One region of the Paenibacillus sp. MER 99-2 genome, then DNA from elsewhere that is predicted to be linked to it. Evidence: riboswitches for the same ligand, from Rfam matches in the RefSeq annotation. Region 1 holds a riboswitch; the other holds the start of a gene.
What was found. A riboswitch is a leader RNA that binds a small molecule or an ion and turns the genes downstream of it on or off. The one in region 1 is predicted to bind cobalamin.

Region 1 (7,893 bases):
CCGGAATTTGCAGATACAGGTTGTGCTTCCTTCAAACGGGTCTGCATAATCTGAATGACCTTCTCGTGCACACCGATCGGACGTCCATAGATGAATTCCACTTGCGGATAACGCGCTTTGGCGCGGTCAATGGCATTTGGAATATCGATTTTGGCATGACCCGCTGCAAACAAAATAATCGGTACAAGCACAACGCGAGTCGCACCCTTTTCTACACATGCCGTTACGCCTTGAGCAATACCCGGTTTAGCCAACTCCAAAAAACAAGTTTCCACAATCGTATTCTCAGGTGCTCTCTCTGCCACCGAGTTTGCAAACTCCATTAACTCCCGGTTTCCCTCAGGATCACGGCTACCATGCCCCACCAGTAATATCGCATTCATCTCCGGTTAATTCCTCCCCAGCCTGATCTTCAGATCTAGGCATCTCATCAAATCGTATTTGTATTCCATTCATCGCACATCGCCAATCGCATGTTTCTGAAAAATAGTCCTTTTTCATAACACACATATAGCCTTGTGAGTTCTTGTGTGTTTGCGCAGAAGACTAGTCACCACAGATCGGATTAACTTCCACCGTAACGGGTGCATCCACATGACGGAAGCCTTGAATCACGCCAACACGTTTGAAAAATTTATGAAAACGCTCATTCGGATGTCCTTTTTCCCGATACTCCGCGACAATCCGTTCCACGATGCCACCAATCTCATCCCCCTTAATGCCTTCAGCCACAGGTTGTGCAGGGTGAGCATTACGTCCAAACTTCTTACCGCCAAGGAACAGGTCATACCCGCCTTTGCGATACACAATTCCGATATCTTCAAGCACCGCACCATAACAAGCCATTCCACAGCCATTAAGGGCAACGCTTGTTTCCTTCGGAGCATTCAATCCGCCAATAACGGCCTGCAAATGATTAGCCATCGGCACAGCATCATCTTTCTCCATATCACAGAAGTCACAAGCCTTCACTTTAATGACATCACCGATCGGCACTACGATAAAATTGGCTGCGCGCAGCTCGTCTACCAGCTGATCAGGCTCAAAGGTTGGCACGCGCAATATAATCTGGTGCTCTGGTGTATACTCCAGCTCCCCATCCTCACTCGCGCACTGTGCGAGCAATGCCATCTGCGCGGCAGTGAACTTCTTGTTGCCGACGCCAGGCGATACGCCAACTTCGAACAGCGGCGGCTTCTGCCCTGGTGCGGGCGCAGTGCGCACCGCCGTTGCGCCTGCGGCCTGCGGTGCATCGCCAGCCACGCCAGGCGCAGCAGGCGCCGCGTCCAGCCAGCGGCGAGCGGACTCGCCCGCGAGGGCACCGCCTACCGCGAGCCGCGTTAGCGCTTCCGCCGCCAGCTCAGCGGCGCCCGCTTGCGGCGAAGCAACCGCTGCGCGCGGCGCGGCTTCTGCCAGCGCTGACGCTGGCCGCTCGCCAGCGAGCACGGCGGTGCCGCCGCCAGCCGGGTGCGATGCCTGCGCAGCAGAGGCTCCTGCACCGGCAGGCGGCTGGCTCTGCGGAGCTGGGCCTGTTCCGGCGCTCACGCCGGGCATGGCTGGCTCCGCCTGGAGCTTCGCGGCTTGCGCTTCGCGAGCCGCGTCCGCGCCCGCTGCCTCACCGGAGGTGGCAGCGCGGGCTTCTCTTGCGCCGAGCGACCATGGCTCGGCTTCGGTGCGAAGTCGCTCATGAGGTCTGAGCGACTGTTCCGTGGTATTCAGCGTATATTTGCGCTGATACCCACGAGGAGTGACCATGAGCCCTTCGTACATCATGGTCGAAGAGTTACCGATGATCACGGTGGTCAGCATCCCGATATCATGGTTAAGCATATCCTCCAGGGTAGTCATAACAACGTCCTGACGATCCCGATAGGCGCTTTTCACCAATCCAACCGGAGTTTGGGGATCACGGTAACGAAGCAGCATTTCCTGAGTCTCGACAATTTGGCGTGTTCTGCGCCCACTGCGCGGGTTATAGAGTGCAATGACAAAGTCCGCTGACGCCGCTGCTTCGACCCGGCGAATAATCGTTTCCCATGGGGTAAGATGATCACTTAAGCTGATCGTACACGCATCATGCATCACCGGTGCACCGAGCAGCGAAGCACAGGAATTAATAGCCGATACGCCTGGAATCACTTCAACGGCAACACCGCTCTCAGGTTTCCATCCCTGCTCCATCAATACTTCGTAGACTAGACCTGCCATACCATATACACCGGCGTCACCACTGGAGATTACCGCAACAATTTTGCCCATTTCGGCCTGTCTAACCGCTTCCTGAGCCCGGCTTACTTCCTCTGTCATCCCCGTCCGCACGATCGCTTGTCCGTTCAACAACGGCCGAATAAGATCGACATACGTGTTGTAGCCGATGATAACCTCGCTCTCCTGAAGCGCCTCAAGTGCACGATTCGTAATATGTTCCATCGCGCCTGGGCCAAATCCGATGACCAGCAACTTACCTTGACCTTGCATCGCTTCTCCTCCTCCATCACCCTAAATAAACCTGCACATTCTACAATTCCGTTTTCAGCGTCTTCTATATAAATATGCTTCATCAAGCAGCGTTTTGTTCAAAAATGGATAAATGCATTCGACCAACAACGATTCTCATAATAATCTCTCAAAATCAAAAAATCCCATCCTACAATCGGATGGGATACGTATGTACGTACACTCAAGAAAACAACCACAAGACATAATGCGAAGAGCACCATCCAGTTGTTGAATACGCCAAATAAAAGGCCTACCAGGCGAACCGTCTGTCCGCCTGTTTCCTGATTATTCGTACACCACTCCTTTCCGCGAAGGGTTTGGTGACACATGCAAGGTAGGTCTCCTGGCTCTGGATCATTAGCTTCTTCTTCTGCCTTCCCCGAATGACGAGTGACATCAACCAAAAAAGAGCTTCACCATTACAGTGGCGGGACCGCTCGGGATTTGCACCCGATTCCCTGTTATCTCTTGCCTGACGCAAGAGCACCTTGCTTGTTTTCATATATGAGCATAATGTGAATAATTTGTTTTTATCATAACATCGCTTCGGAAAAAATGTCCATGTTTAAGATATGAATGTACCAGCTACCTTTCTTCTGTTTTATTCGGAGTTATTCAGGGTGTATCCACTTGAAAACAGCAAAAATCCTGACCCAAAAATGGATCAGGATAACATGTACATTTCTTATGCATGGTACGATCTTTATGCCAAAAGACCGTTTAGTGCACCTATTTTTATCGAGTGTCGCCTAAGCTTTGTCCACGTTTGCGGCAGCATAATAACGTCCTAGCTCCACAATCAGGGCACCCATCTTCTCTTCTTCGGGCACAACAAGTGCCTCAATGCCTTCTTCCCGCATCGCATTCGCCGTAACTTTACCCACAGAAGCAGGAATGACCCCTTCACGAAAGGCTTGCAGCATCTCTTCTAGCTTTCCTTGGGATGTAGCGTATGCCGTCAAAAAGCGAACCTGGGGTCCACTTGTAAAAGCTACCGCATTAACTTCATGGTTCACAATCTCATTCAATAGCAGTTCTAGTTCATGATCCTCTGGAGGGACATGGCGGTAAGGTAGCACTTGTCGAACCTCTGCACCCTGTTCTTGCAGCCAGTTTACCAGCTTTGGTGCTGTCTCACCATGTAGCTGCAATATAACCTTTTTCCCCGCAAGATCATGTGGCTCCAATTCCCGAATTAATCCATCTGTACTGCCATCATCATCCCGAACTAACGGATTCAGCTTACGTTTGCGAAGTGCATTCACCGTCTTGTATCCACGTGCTGCAATGGATGATTCAGATAAGGAGTCCAACAATTGTCCCGCAATCTCCATATCCTCCGCCATATCAAATAGCGCATCCAATCCCATACCCGTAGTCAGTACAGCCCAGTCCGGTGGATCAGAGATCCAGGATACCAGACCGTCGCGAATATTCCGATCATCCAAAAACACCGTTCCCTGTGCAGGTCGCACGAGTGGGACTCCGCCCATTTTCTCTACTAATATAGACATTTCTTTGGATTTGCGTGGTCCTGTAAGTGCTACACGTATGCCTGCCAAATGTTGAGCCATTCCAAGTTCCCCCCAGTTCGTTCAGCCGAACGTTCTTCAGTCTGACTACAGTATACAGGGTAGTTCTGTGGAGGGAAACCTCGTTCATGCCATTTGATGTATACTCAGCTATAACGTTTTTTTATGAATTGGATCAGGAAGGCTGAAGCTCTCCCGCTTGACCATCTGTACCCTCATCACTTTTTTTCTGATCTTTCGAAGTGGATTCTTTTGAATCCGACGTTTGCTTATGTCCTCCACTGCTGCCACTCTGCTTAGCCGCGGAATGTTGTCGATCTTGCTTGCGAGGGTGCAGAAACAGAAATATTAGAATCGGCAACAACACCTCAAACAAAATGGCAACCCACGTCCATTCTCTTGTAAATCGAAAGAGTTGGACTGCATTACGGAAAAACCAGAACGCGCACACAAAACCAAGCAAAGCAATCGGCCCAGTCAACACTTTACCAGACACTTTCGGAATCATTCGTTTCATCCCCCAGCAGATAAAATAGAGATCAAACGCAATTTTCGTAATCATGGTTGGTAGCGTTGCTGCGGCTAGTGCTAGATCGAAACGATCAAGGAAATCACTCACTTGCAGCTGCCTTGCTAATTCATACGAAGGGTATACCAGCCTTGATGCAATAGGAACCCCGATCGATGTGATCGTTTCAACCAAGATCAGCATCATTAAGAGCGCTGCAATCATCACTCCCCAGAACACCGATTTGAAGCGAAAGTCACTACCTTTCACAACAAACGGCAATGCAACCATCTCTCCAAAAAAGGACATGATATACCAACTTCCCTTGCCAACCCCGGCCATATCGATATCAAAATAAGGCATCAGATTATCCAGGTCAATCTGCTGAATAAGCATGAAGGGAACGATGATGGAGTTCACCAGAAATAACGTGATATACAGCTCCGACATTCCGATCAGCGAACCCAGCCCACCCCTCACAATAAAAACGACCATAACCATCAGCGATAGGATGATAATGGATATTGGTGTAGTCTCTAGCAAAGTGATACTAATGTAGTCACCAATTAACCGAATATCTCTGGCGAATACAAAAAGGAAAAACATAATATACAGCAGAGCTGTCACCCGACCCATAAACGGATGTCGTACAACGAGTGATTCAAATAAATCTTGATTCGGAAATCGTCGCTGGACACGGCTCAACATCCAAAGCACAGAAATCATCACCAAAAACACGGGAATATAGGACAGATATGCATGCTGTTCAGCATAATAAATCGCCTGTGCATGCGGCTGTATCAATGTGGTCGTGATGCTAAGCAGCATGACCAGCAGAATCAGTTGACGATGGGTGACTGCCTGATTCATAACATGTCTCCTTTCTTGCGGGAATGATCATCCCGCTCAGAATCGATTAGGGTAATGGCAGCCAGTGTTGAATGAAGTGGGTTAGCCATACCGTAACGAAGAACGTTTTGCTTAAATGGGTGACATAGAAAAAGATCCCTGTACTAAACCCAATGATGGTGTACGATATCCAGCGATTAATCGCTGCCGCCTGCTTCAGATGTTTGAAGTCCATCCAGAGCACAAGAATAACCATGAACAAATAGGTGAAGAGTAGTGGTCTAATCATGAACGATTTCCTCCTCACTAAGCCCGATCGGTTTGTTGACGATGCCTACATTTTCAATGATGATATGTGGTTCAATCACAACGTTCACATCAGGATATACGTCATCCCAACGATCCTTAATCTTGTCCCATTCTTTAGGCAATTGCTGATGAATAGCACGGCCGAGACCAAGGATATCCGCATTGTATTTACTCTGTATGAGTCGTATACCTTCATTAATATCTTTCTTAATCTTGACATGCACTGCCTCGGTAAGCTTCATCATTTCTTCCTCGCGGAGGTCGCCATAATTGGACTCGTTATCCACCAACACTCCCTTAGCGTACATTTTAATCGTCACGTTCACCTTGCCATTCTTAATCTTGGGATCATACGAGGAATTGTTCTCATTCAGCTTCACGAACAGGTTTCCTTTCCCTCGAGGAGCCTTAATCATGATTTCCGGTGCATTCGCTTCGCCCATCGCCAAAATCAGGGCATCCGCGGGTTCCTTATCAATCATGCCTACCAGCTTATCTTTCTTGAAGATTGCTAGCCCATCCAGCTTTATATTGGTTTTGACGTTCTTCCAGCTCTTCGGCACATTATCCACCACGGAAGCAATGGGTAGAAACGGATCTATGCCTTCGCTAAGGATCGCATCGATAAAAATCTTAAGTGAACGAGGTGTACGCATATTTAAAAAGCACAACTCACGCACCATCTCTGAAGGGAACTTCTCAATCGGCGCATCCGTGTCCAACACCTTATAGGCAGCTCCCCTCGTTACAATCGGCATAGCAGATAAACGATTGAGCGGATAACGTGTAAATAAATCCAACATGGGGGCAACGCCCTCGCGAGCCAAATCCTCGCCAATCATTAATGTCCGGCGGTGTGCATAGTAAATCTGACGCGAGAGTGCCTTCTGACCTTTATTGGAAGTTCCCCGTAACGTCTCGGACGTATTGGACAACATGAACCATGGTTTATCACCACTTGTGCCTCCACCGCCTCCTTCACTTCCCGAAGCACCTGATTGTCCGGGTAATGCAATCTGCAGGCTTGTTCGGTATTGCTGTTCTTCTTTATCCACCGCAATTCCAATAACAAAGGCGACATCATTAATTTCTCTCCGATCCCAGCATCCAGTCAAAAGAGTGCACAGCAGCATTATCCCTACCAGTAGATATCTTCGTATGCATACCATGCGTTCACCACCCTTCTTCGGATTCAGGCTTACCATTGATGTTTGTATTCATTCTCTTCTGGTCACGGTGAACAGTAGAAGGACGATTAATCATCCTCCACCAAGGTGCACGCATGATAATATCCTTGGTATCTGTCTTGCTATATGGACTAAGACCTGACAAATACGGAACGCCAAATGAGGTCATCTGTGTCAGATGTACCGAGATTAGAACCAATCCAATGACAATGCCGTACAATCCGAGTGCACCAGCAAGCAGCATGATCGGAAAGCGTAATAATCGAACCGTAATGGCAAAATTGAAGCGGGGAATCGTGAACGATGCAATCCCTGTCATCGAAACGATAATAACCATCGGTGCAGATACAATACCTGCCTGAACGGCTGCCTGCCCGATTACCAATGCACCGAGGATACTGACAGCTTGGCCTACTGTTTTTGGTAACCTGACCCCGGCTTCCCGCAGAGCTTCAAAGGATAGTTCCATGATGAGCGCTTCAACTAAGGCTGGAAAAGGAATGGCCTCCCTCGCGCCAGCAATACTTAGAATTAGAGTTGTTGGTAACATATCCTGATGGAAGGTTGTAATTGCGATATAAAGCGCGGGTAGGAATAGGGCAATGAACACAAATAAAAACCGAATCCAGCGAATGAGGTTACTAATGAAGAACCGCTCATAATAATCCTCGCTCGCCTGAAGCATCTGCCACATCGTAACGGGTCCAATTAAGGCAAATGGACTTCCATCTACGAAAATGGCAAAGCGACCTTCCAGCAAATTACCTGCAACCGTATCTGGTCGTTCAGTGTAATGCATCTGTGGAAATGGGGAATACGGATGATCTTCGATCAGTTCCTCGATATATCCCGTTTCCAAAATGCCATCGATCTTGATCTTGTTGAGACGTTTCTTCACATCCTTAATCATCTTCGGATCTGCAACATCATCCAGATAGGTCAATACAACATTTGTTTTGGTGTCTGTTCCAATGGTCATACTCAACATCTTGAGCGTAGGCGTCTTGAG
Region 2 (7,893 bases), on a different contig from region 1:
CGCATCCAGAGGACGATCCGCAAGCTCGGACAGACCTAATTCCTCTAGCACACGATCAACGATCTTCTCGCCATCACCCGAATCACGACCAAGCCAGTTCTGATAGGGATAACGCCCCATTTCCACAACATCCCTTACCGGATATGAGATTGCAGGCAGTCCATCCTGCTGCAGAACAGCAATCATACGAGACAGATCCTTGCGGCTATACGAAGTGATATTCCTGCCATTCAGTTGAATACTGCCCTCACTAACCGACTCCGTGCCCGCCAATAGTTGCAGTAAGGTTGATTTGCCACTTCCGTTAGGACCTACAACACCCCACCAATCGCCTTCTGCGATCTGCCAACTCACACCATTTAACGCCTGATGCTGACCATACCGTTTACCTACTCCATCGACTTCAATCAAAGGTTTCCTTATACCACGCTGAGTATCGAAACTCGGATCTGCCCGTTCACCCGTATGGATAGGTTCATTCCGATTGGCATGCACCGTATAGTTCGTGTCTTTACTCATGGCATCATCCCTTTACGAAGCTTCTTGTTTCTGTGCAAAAGGTAGGCGAAGAACGGTGCACCCACAAATGCGGTGACAACGCCAAGTGGAATTTCAGTTGGTGCAAGTACTGTACGAGCGATCGTATCTGCCCACACCATGAAGATGGCTCCGCCAATTGCGGATAATGGAACCAGCAGACGATAGTCCGGCCCTACGATCAGCCTAAGAATATGTGGAATGACAAGGCCTACAAAACCGATGACACCTGACACCGATACGGCTCCTGCTGTGAGCAACGTGCCAACCGCTAACACTGATAGCTTCAATCTATCCACCTGAACTCCAATGTGAGCCGCCTGACGCTCTCCCAGAGCAAGCACATTCAACGAACGTGCACGACTCCAGAGGAAAATCAGACCAAGCAGAAAATATGGGAAAAGGATGGCCGTATACGACCACCCACGCAGTGCCAGACTTCCCATCGTCCAGTATATAATTTCATTAATCGTCTGTTTCGACATCGTCGATAGGAAGGAGACAACTGCCCCTAGGAAACTTTGCATGACCACGCCCGCCAGAATTAGGCTATGTGTTGGTATTTTTCGACCCTCACGAGCTAGTGCCAGCACGAACCATAGCGTCAACACGCCGGTTAGGAACGCAACCAAAGGCAAGGTCCAGATTCCGATTAATGCATATTGTAATCCGAAGAAAATCAGAAATGCTGCACCCACCGATGCACCAGATGATACGCCTAACGTAAACGGATCTGCAAGAGGGTTACGAAGCACCCCTTGGAAGCCAGCACCCGCTATTGCTAGAGAGGCGCCCACGAGCACGGCAAGCAGTACCCGCGGGAATCGCACCTTCCATATAATCTGTTCTGCTGCTGTGCTCCAATCGGGAGTAATCCAATCCCCGATCCACGGAATGTGATGCAGCAGAATACCTGCAATGTCACGGACAGGCAAGGATACTGAACCAATGCCCGTGCAGATCAGCACCGTCAACACCAGCAGTCCTATCCCAGCCGTCCCGTACACCGCTAGCTTTTTACTCATTGGAACAGATCAGGGTAGATCGCTTTAGCTACGGCTTTCAGACCTTCGGTTACCCGTGGTCCTGGACGGCTAAGTAGGTTGGCATCTAGACCGATAACCGCATCGTCTTTTACCGCAGTAATCTGATCCCAGCCGCTACGAGCTTTGATAATTTGATCCAGTGTTTTGGAATTCTCATCAATGACATCATTGGCATACAGAATTACATCTGGGTTCGCAGCAATGATATTTTCTTCATTAATTTCGTTCCAGCCTTGCAAATCAGAAGCAACGTTGTTTCCTCCAGCAAGTGTGATCAGCTCATCCATGAACTCACCTTTACCCACTGTCCAGCCCGGGGAAAATTCAACATATACGTTCTTCTTCTCTTCCGGTTTAACCGCCTTCACCGCTTCAGTAACATCTGTTACATCTTGTTTCATCTTCGCGATGAGCTCTTGTGCTTTTTCCTGTGTATCCGTAATTTGACCAAATGTTTCAATGTTGTTCGCTACATCGTCTACTGATTTTGGATCAGTCTTGAAAATAACAATCCCCAGGTCACGGAATTTCTTCACCGCTTCTTCATTCATGGAGATGCCTGTGAATACGATGTCTGCATCCGCTGCAATGATGGACTCTTCATTCGGTTTAGATACACCGCCCATTTTGGGCTTCGTTGTAGCTGCTTCAGGGTAATCATCAAAATCAGATACACCTACGATCTGCTCGTCCAATCCAAGGGCGAACAACGACTCTGTCTCCGCTGGAGATACAGATACAATTTTGGCTGGTGCCTTTTCAAACGTGAATGTCTCACCTGTTGCATCTGTAACGGTAATTGGATATTGTGTCTTGAGATCCGTTGTTGTCTGTTCTTGACTCTGTTCCTGTGCAGGTTGCTGTGATGCTCCTGACCCCTCATTCGTTGTTGCATTGCCACATCCAGCCAAAGCCAGTGCTAGTGCTGCTGCACTAAGCAGGGACGCTACGCTTTTCCAGTTCTTGATATTCATTCTGTTCATTCTCCCCTTCTCTATCTGTTCTATTGACCCTGTGTGTGCTCAAAAACTAAATGCTCATATCTTGATGTTCCTGTATAAGGTTGAACTTCAACATTTACACGTTATCGGAGAGTGAAGAACCCATATTGGAACAATAAAAATCCCCAATCCTTACAACAGGATCAGGGATAACGTCTCGCATATGGCGTGCTCTACGCATGATGAATCACCTGCGCTGTTCATACACAGAACACTGCCCGAAACGCTGTCCTTTCCTCGAAGGAACACCGGTCTATACGTCCAGGGCAGGTAACCTGACTTACAGGATTATTCCTGATTCACAGTGGCGGGACCGTGCCGGATTTACACCAGCTTCCCTATTTCATCCGTTTGCGTACGTACATGGTATGAATACACATAACCATGCAACTCCAATGCATACGGAACCCTTGGTCGCTTATGATCTAAACATTCAATTGAGCATATTAGTTGTATACGTATGGTTGAGCATCTAATCCTTGATTAGACCCATCAAACCCCTACGCATCGTCACACGTCTGTTGTGATTATAGGTTATATTGTACAACCTTACAAGCCGATTCAAGGAAATGCCATCTGGCTTCCTACCCATCCGCTCGCCCCGTAATCCAGCCTGACCTTAATGGCTTGGCCTGGAATAACCTGCGTACCCCAGAAGTTCAGATCAGGGATTAGGCGAGATATCGCATATCGGATCACACCGCCATGTGTCACGATACCAATCTGAGGTAGATCAACCTTTACTGGTTTGGACATTGCATCGTGCAACAAGCAAGTATCCAGAAAAGAATCAATCCTTGCAGTAAATGCCTGCCATGACTCCCCCTTCGGTGGTGTCACGCTCTGTGGATCATCAATCCAGTCTCGATATTGCTGAATGTGTTGGAGTTGATCATACGTCTTGCCCTCCCACTCCCCAAAATCAATCTCTCTGAGCCGTGCATCTAGCTGTGCCTGCTCCTGTTGCATAGGAGCGACATTTGTGAGGGTCTGCCGACAGCGCAGTAGGTCACTGGAGTAAAGCTTGCTCCAACAGAAGTTACGAAGCTGCTCCCTGAGCGGAGCAAGCTCTTGATTCGCTTCAGGCAGGAGACCGATATCCGTATGCCCAAGATATCTTTTTTCCTGATTCCACAACGTTGACCCATGACGGATAAAAATGAGATCAAGCGAATGCATTTCGTTTTCCTTATTCGATATCACCACAGTAATGTACCTCCAGCTAGCCAGATCCCGAGGGAAGCAAACACACACAGAATGACAAATGAACCTGCCGACCAGAACATGAGGCGGGTCGTTCTCACGATATCCTCTGCTCCCATTGAGCGAGTCGGTTCTCCCATATATGCACGAAAAGACGAGACACCATGATACACGTTATGCCCACCCAGTCTGATCCCCAGCGCACCTGCAACGGCTGACTCGGGAAAGCCGCTATTCGGGCTCGGATGCAATCTGGCATCTCGGGATACCATCTGTGCTGCTCTTCTTGCATCTAGCTTCATGATCCATGCTCCGCTAATCAATAATAAAGCCGTGATTCGAGCTGGAATCCAGTTAGCCCAATCATCCAAACGGGCGGATGCCCAGCCGAGATGTAGATATTTATCGTTTTTGTAACCGACCATGGAATCCAGTGTATTGACGGCTCGATATGCCATGGCAAGCGGCGCGCCGCCAATAAGGGCGTAGAACAAAGGAGATACGATTGCATCCACAATATTCTCAGCTACCGTCTCCACCGTTCCCCTTACGATCTCAGGTTCATCTAGATGCGCTGTATCACGTCCTACAATCATACCAAGAGCACGCCTCGCAGCGGGAAAATCTCCCTGAATGAGATGACGATATACGTCCATCCCTGCGTCCTTTAATCCTTTGGAAGCAATCGTTGTCGCAATCAATATGACCTCAGCGATCACCGCAACCACTGGATGAATAAGTGCAAGGAGATAGATCAGTCCCCAAGTCACGGCAAAAGAACCCCCTGCAATCAGGATTGGAAACCAGATTCCCGCTTTTTTGAGCCCTTGATTGGAAGTCACACGAGATCGTATGGTTCGCTCCAGTGCAGAAATGGCTTTCCCCATACCGATGACTGGATGAGGTATCCATCTCGGATCTCCGATACAACGATCTAATATGTATGCTGCGATGATAATCCAAGCCCCTGTCATCCCGATCCAGAATGACGAAGAAAACCATTGATTCAATTCAAGTATCATTTTTTGTTGTTCCTCCCGCCACATTGCACCAGCGCCCGGCCTGCAGACTTTCCGTAATCGTATCATAGACAAGTCTGCCAATGACCGACCCTAGAACGGTGGCCGTTCCTGCATAAGTCAAAAGCGGCCTCTGCTGATCCTGACTCACCGCGAGCACGATCGCATCTGTGGTGGTTCCAGTAGCCGTTAGACCATTCTCGGAATCGCTCACACCAGCATCAGCCAGAGCAGCAGCTTTCGCTTCTACTGCAGTCTGAATCGCATTCACCATGGCTCCATTCGTCAAACGACCGTTATACCACAACATCATATTAATGGTACCGGGTGTGTACGCTCCATCCAGTTTCTGGACAGCATCCGTTCGGTTCCCCATCGCATCAAATACCACTCTTGCTGAACCGGCGCGTGCAGCATTCGATACCCCTGCCGTCGTACAGCATAGAAGCCCAAAGTCGGGGCTCGCGTACTCTTGAATCGACGTATGTTCCAGACGCACGGCTGTCAGCAGACCGGTACACACATCCTCTCGTTCCTTCCACTCACGGAGTAGTCGCTGTATATCGCGCGGAGGATCATCACAGCGATAATGCTTATCTACATAAATATTAAATATACGATCCAGTTCAACCATGCCCCCGCCGTAAACTGCACTGGAGATCGCAGTAGCTACAGAGGGAATGCATGCTTTTACATGGCGTTCTTGTGCGCTAATTGTCAATCCCGGCCATATAGAAGAAGCATAGTCACCGGGATAACGATAGGTTTGTCTCCCCTTCGATTCCTCAAGAAATGGTAAGGTCATCGTTCGAGCCACCTTCCTTTACGTGAGAAATGTCCTGAAATTGACTCTGAGAGATGTGCTGAGGATTACTCTGAGCAATCACACTTTGCATCACGCTCAGCAAACGCCCATTGGCATCCGCATCCTTCACCGCAAACCGAACATGTCGTTCACCAAGCCCAGGATACATGGCACAGCTCCGAATGAGAATCCCCCGCTCTCCTAGTTCAGTCTGCATAGAGGCTGCTGACCACGGTTCCGGCAAACGAGCCAATATAAAGTTAGCTTCTCCGCGCGTCACCTGACAACCACATGCCTCCAGCCCCTCAGTCAATAGGTTCCGTTCACGAGAAACATAAGCCAGAGTTTCCTGTTCAAAGCTCTCCCCATCACGGAGGCAGGCTTCCCCCGCAATCAGCGCCAGCCCGTTAACACTCCAAGTGACTTGCTTCGCAGTCATGGCTTGTATTAGTTCAGGTCGTGCCATCGCATAACCTAGACGCAGTCCCGGAATCGCGTAAAACTTCGTCATTGAACGGATGATCATAACCTGCGGGTAATCACTTAATCGAGGTGCAAGGGACTGCCGCCTAGCTTCTGGTATAAAGTCCATGAACGCTTCATCAATCACTAGGATCGTGCCCGTTCTTTCTGCTGAGCGAGCCAGACGATGAAGCACTTCTACAGGATATTGAACTCCGTTGGGATTGTTGGGCTGCCCTAGAAACAATAGATCCACTTGATCCATGAGCCTCTCGATATCCGCTACCTCTGCTCGCCAGTCCATTTCTTCACGTCCGTACACATGAAGAACCTCAGCTCCAAATTGCTTAGCTAACGCACTATACTCCGAGAAGCCAGGCTCCACCGTACCTACAGTACGGGGCGCAAGACCCAGTAAGATCAACGCCATACTCTCCGCAGCACCATTTCCAACAGAGATCTGATCAGGCTGTACACCAAGATACTCGCTAAGTCTTGCTTTGAAGGCTCTGTGCCCTGGATCAGGGTAACGCAAGATGGTTTGTAAGCCCTGTTGCAGTGCATGTAATACGTTCTGAGGTGGCCCCATCGGGTTGATGTTTGCGCTAAAATCGAGAAAGTCGGCCGGATTACCCCCGAAACGGGAAGCCGCTGTCTCCACATCGCCACCATGTCCGAATACTTCGATCATACCGGTCATTCTGTCCGTCATCCTTTCTGCATGTCCATTTTATTATGGAGTCGATCACAGGTTGGGGTCAATCTTGTTTTGTCTATGCTTGGCTGAAATCGTAGACTTGTCTAATTTCTTTGTGTCATTAGGGCAATTCGTTTACAATAGAGAAGGAATTTCAGTTTCATGAACGTCAGTTCGATGAATCTAATTTCTACGAATCAAACACTACATAAGGGATCACTATCCCTCACATACATTAATGGAGGAATGACCATGTTGTTTGTTGATAACCAGGGCATCACAGATCCTTCCGTAAACCTCGCCATCGAGGAATACATTCTGAAGCATCTGCCGATGGATGACAGCTACCTGCTGTTCTACATCAACCGCCCATCCATTATTATTGGTAAGCACCAGAACACCATTGAAGAGATTAATATCGAATATGTTCAGGATAATGGAGTTCAGGTCGTACGCCGTTTATCCGGAGGTGGCGCAGTCTACCACGATCTGGGCAACCTCAATTTCAGCTTCATTACGAAGGATGACGGTCAGTCCTTCCACAACTTCCGCAAGTTCACTCAACCCGTAGTTGAGGCTCTGCAAGAGCTTGGAGTCAATGCCGAATTGACTGGGCGGAACGATCTGCAAGTCGGAGAAAAGAAAATTTCGGGTAATGCCCAGTTCTCCACACGTGGTCGCATGTTTAGCCATGGTACATTGATGTTTGATCTTAACCTGGATCATGTACAAGCATCACTGAACGTGAACCCTGAGAAATTCAAATCCAAAAGCACCAAGTCTGTACGCAGCCGGGTTGCTAACATTCGTGAACTGATGGACAGCAACATGACCATTGAGCAATTCCGCGACGAGTTGCTCCGTCATATCTTCCGTATGGAGCCGCAAGATGTGCCTCAATACGAACTCACCGAGAAAGATTGGGATAAGATCAAAGAAATCTCTGCTGAGCGTTATAGCAATTGGGATTGGAACTACGGGTTGTCTCCAGAAAGCAATGTGAAGCACACACGTAAATTCCCTGTCGGCATCATCGATCTGCGGATGAACATTAAAGATGGACGGATTGAAGATCTGAAAATCTTCGGTGACTTCTTCGGTGTGGGTGATGTAGCCGATATCG

Region 2: it holds a riboswitch for cobalamin, as region 1 does, so the genes downstream of both, M3636_RS11440 (ABC transporter substrate-binding protein) here and M3636_RS17355 (hypothetical protein) in region 1, are expected to answer to the same signal.

What each region holds. Positions count from the first base shown of each region.
Region 1 is NZ_JAMAUZ010000003.1:519,098-526,990, reverse strand. Features, by position in the region: gene M3636_RS17365 (sirohydrochlorin chelatase) at 1-383, opposite strand, end outside; gene cobJ (precorrin-3B C(17)-methyltransferase) at 547-2,478, opposite strand; gene M3636_RS17355 (hypothetical protein) at 2,577-2,828, opposite strand; cobalamin riboswitch at 2,816-3,005, opposite strand; gene M3636_RS17350 (uroporphyrinogen-III synthase) at 3,249-4,073, opposite strand; gene M3636_RS17345 (GerAB/ArcD/ProY family transporter) at 4,207-5,409, opposite strand; gene M3636_RS17340 (hypothetical protein) at 5,456-5,677, opposite strand; gene M3636_RS17335 (Ger(x)C family spore germination protein) at 5,670-6,866, opposite strand; gene M3636_RS17330 (spore germination protein) at 6,871-7,893, opposite strand, start outside.
Region 2 is NZ_JAMAUZ010000002.1:131,566-139,458, reverse strand. Features, by position in the region: gene M3636_RS11450 (ABC transporter ATP-binding protein) at 1-519, opposite strand, end outside; gene M3636_RS11445 (FecCD family ABC transporter permease) at 516-1,562, opposite strand; gene M3636_RS11440 (ABC transporter substrate-binding protein) at 1,559-2,566, opposite strand; cobalamin riboswitch at 2,833-2,986, opposite strand; gene M3636_RS11435 (histidine phosphatase family protein) at 3,146-3,790, opposite strand; gene cbiB (adenosylcobinamide-phosphate synthase CbiB) at 3,784-4,761, opposite strand; gene M3636_RS11425 (adenosylcobinamide amidohydrolase) at 4,799-5,611, opposite strand; gene cobD (threonine-phosphate decarboxylase CobD) at 5,592-6,764, opposite strand; gene lplA (lipoate--protein ligase) at 7,023-7,893, shown strand, end outside.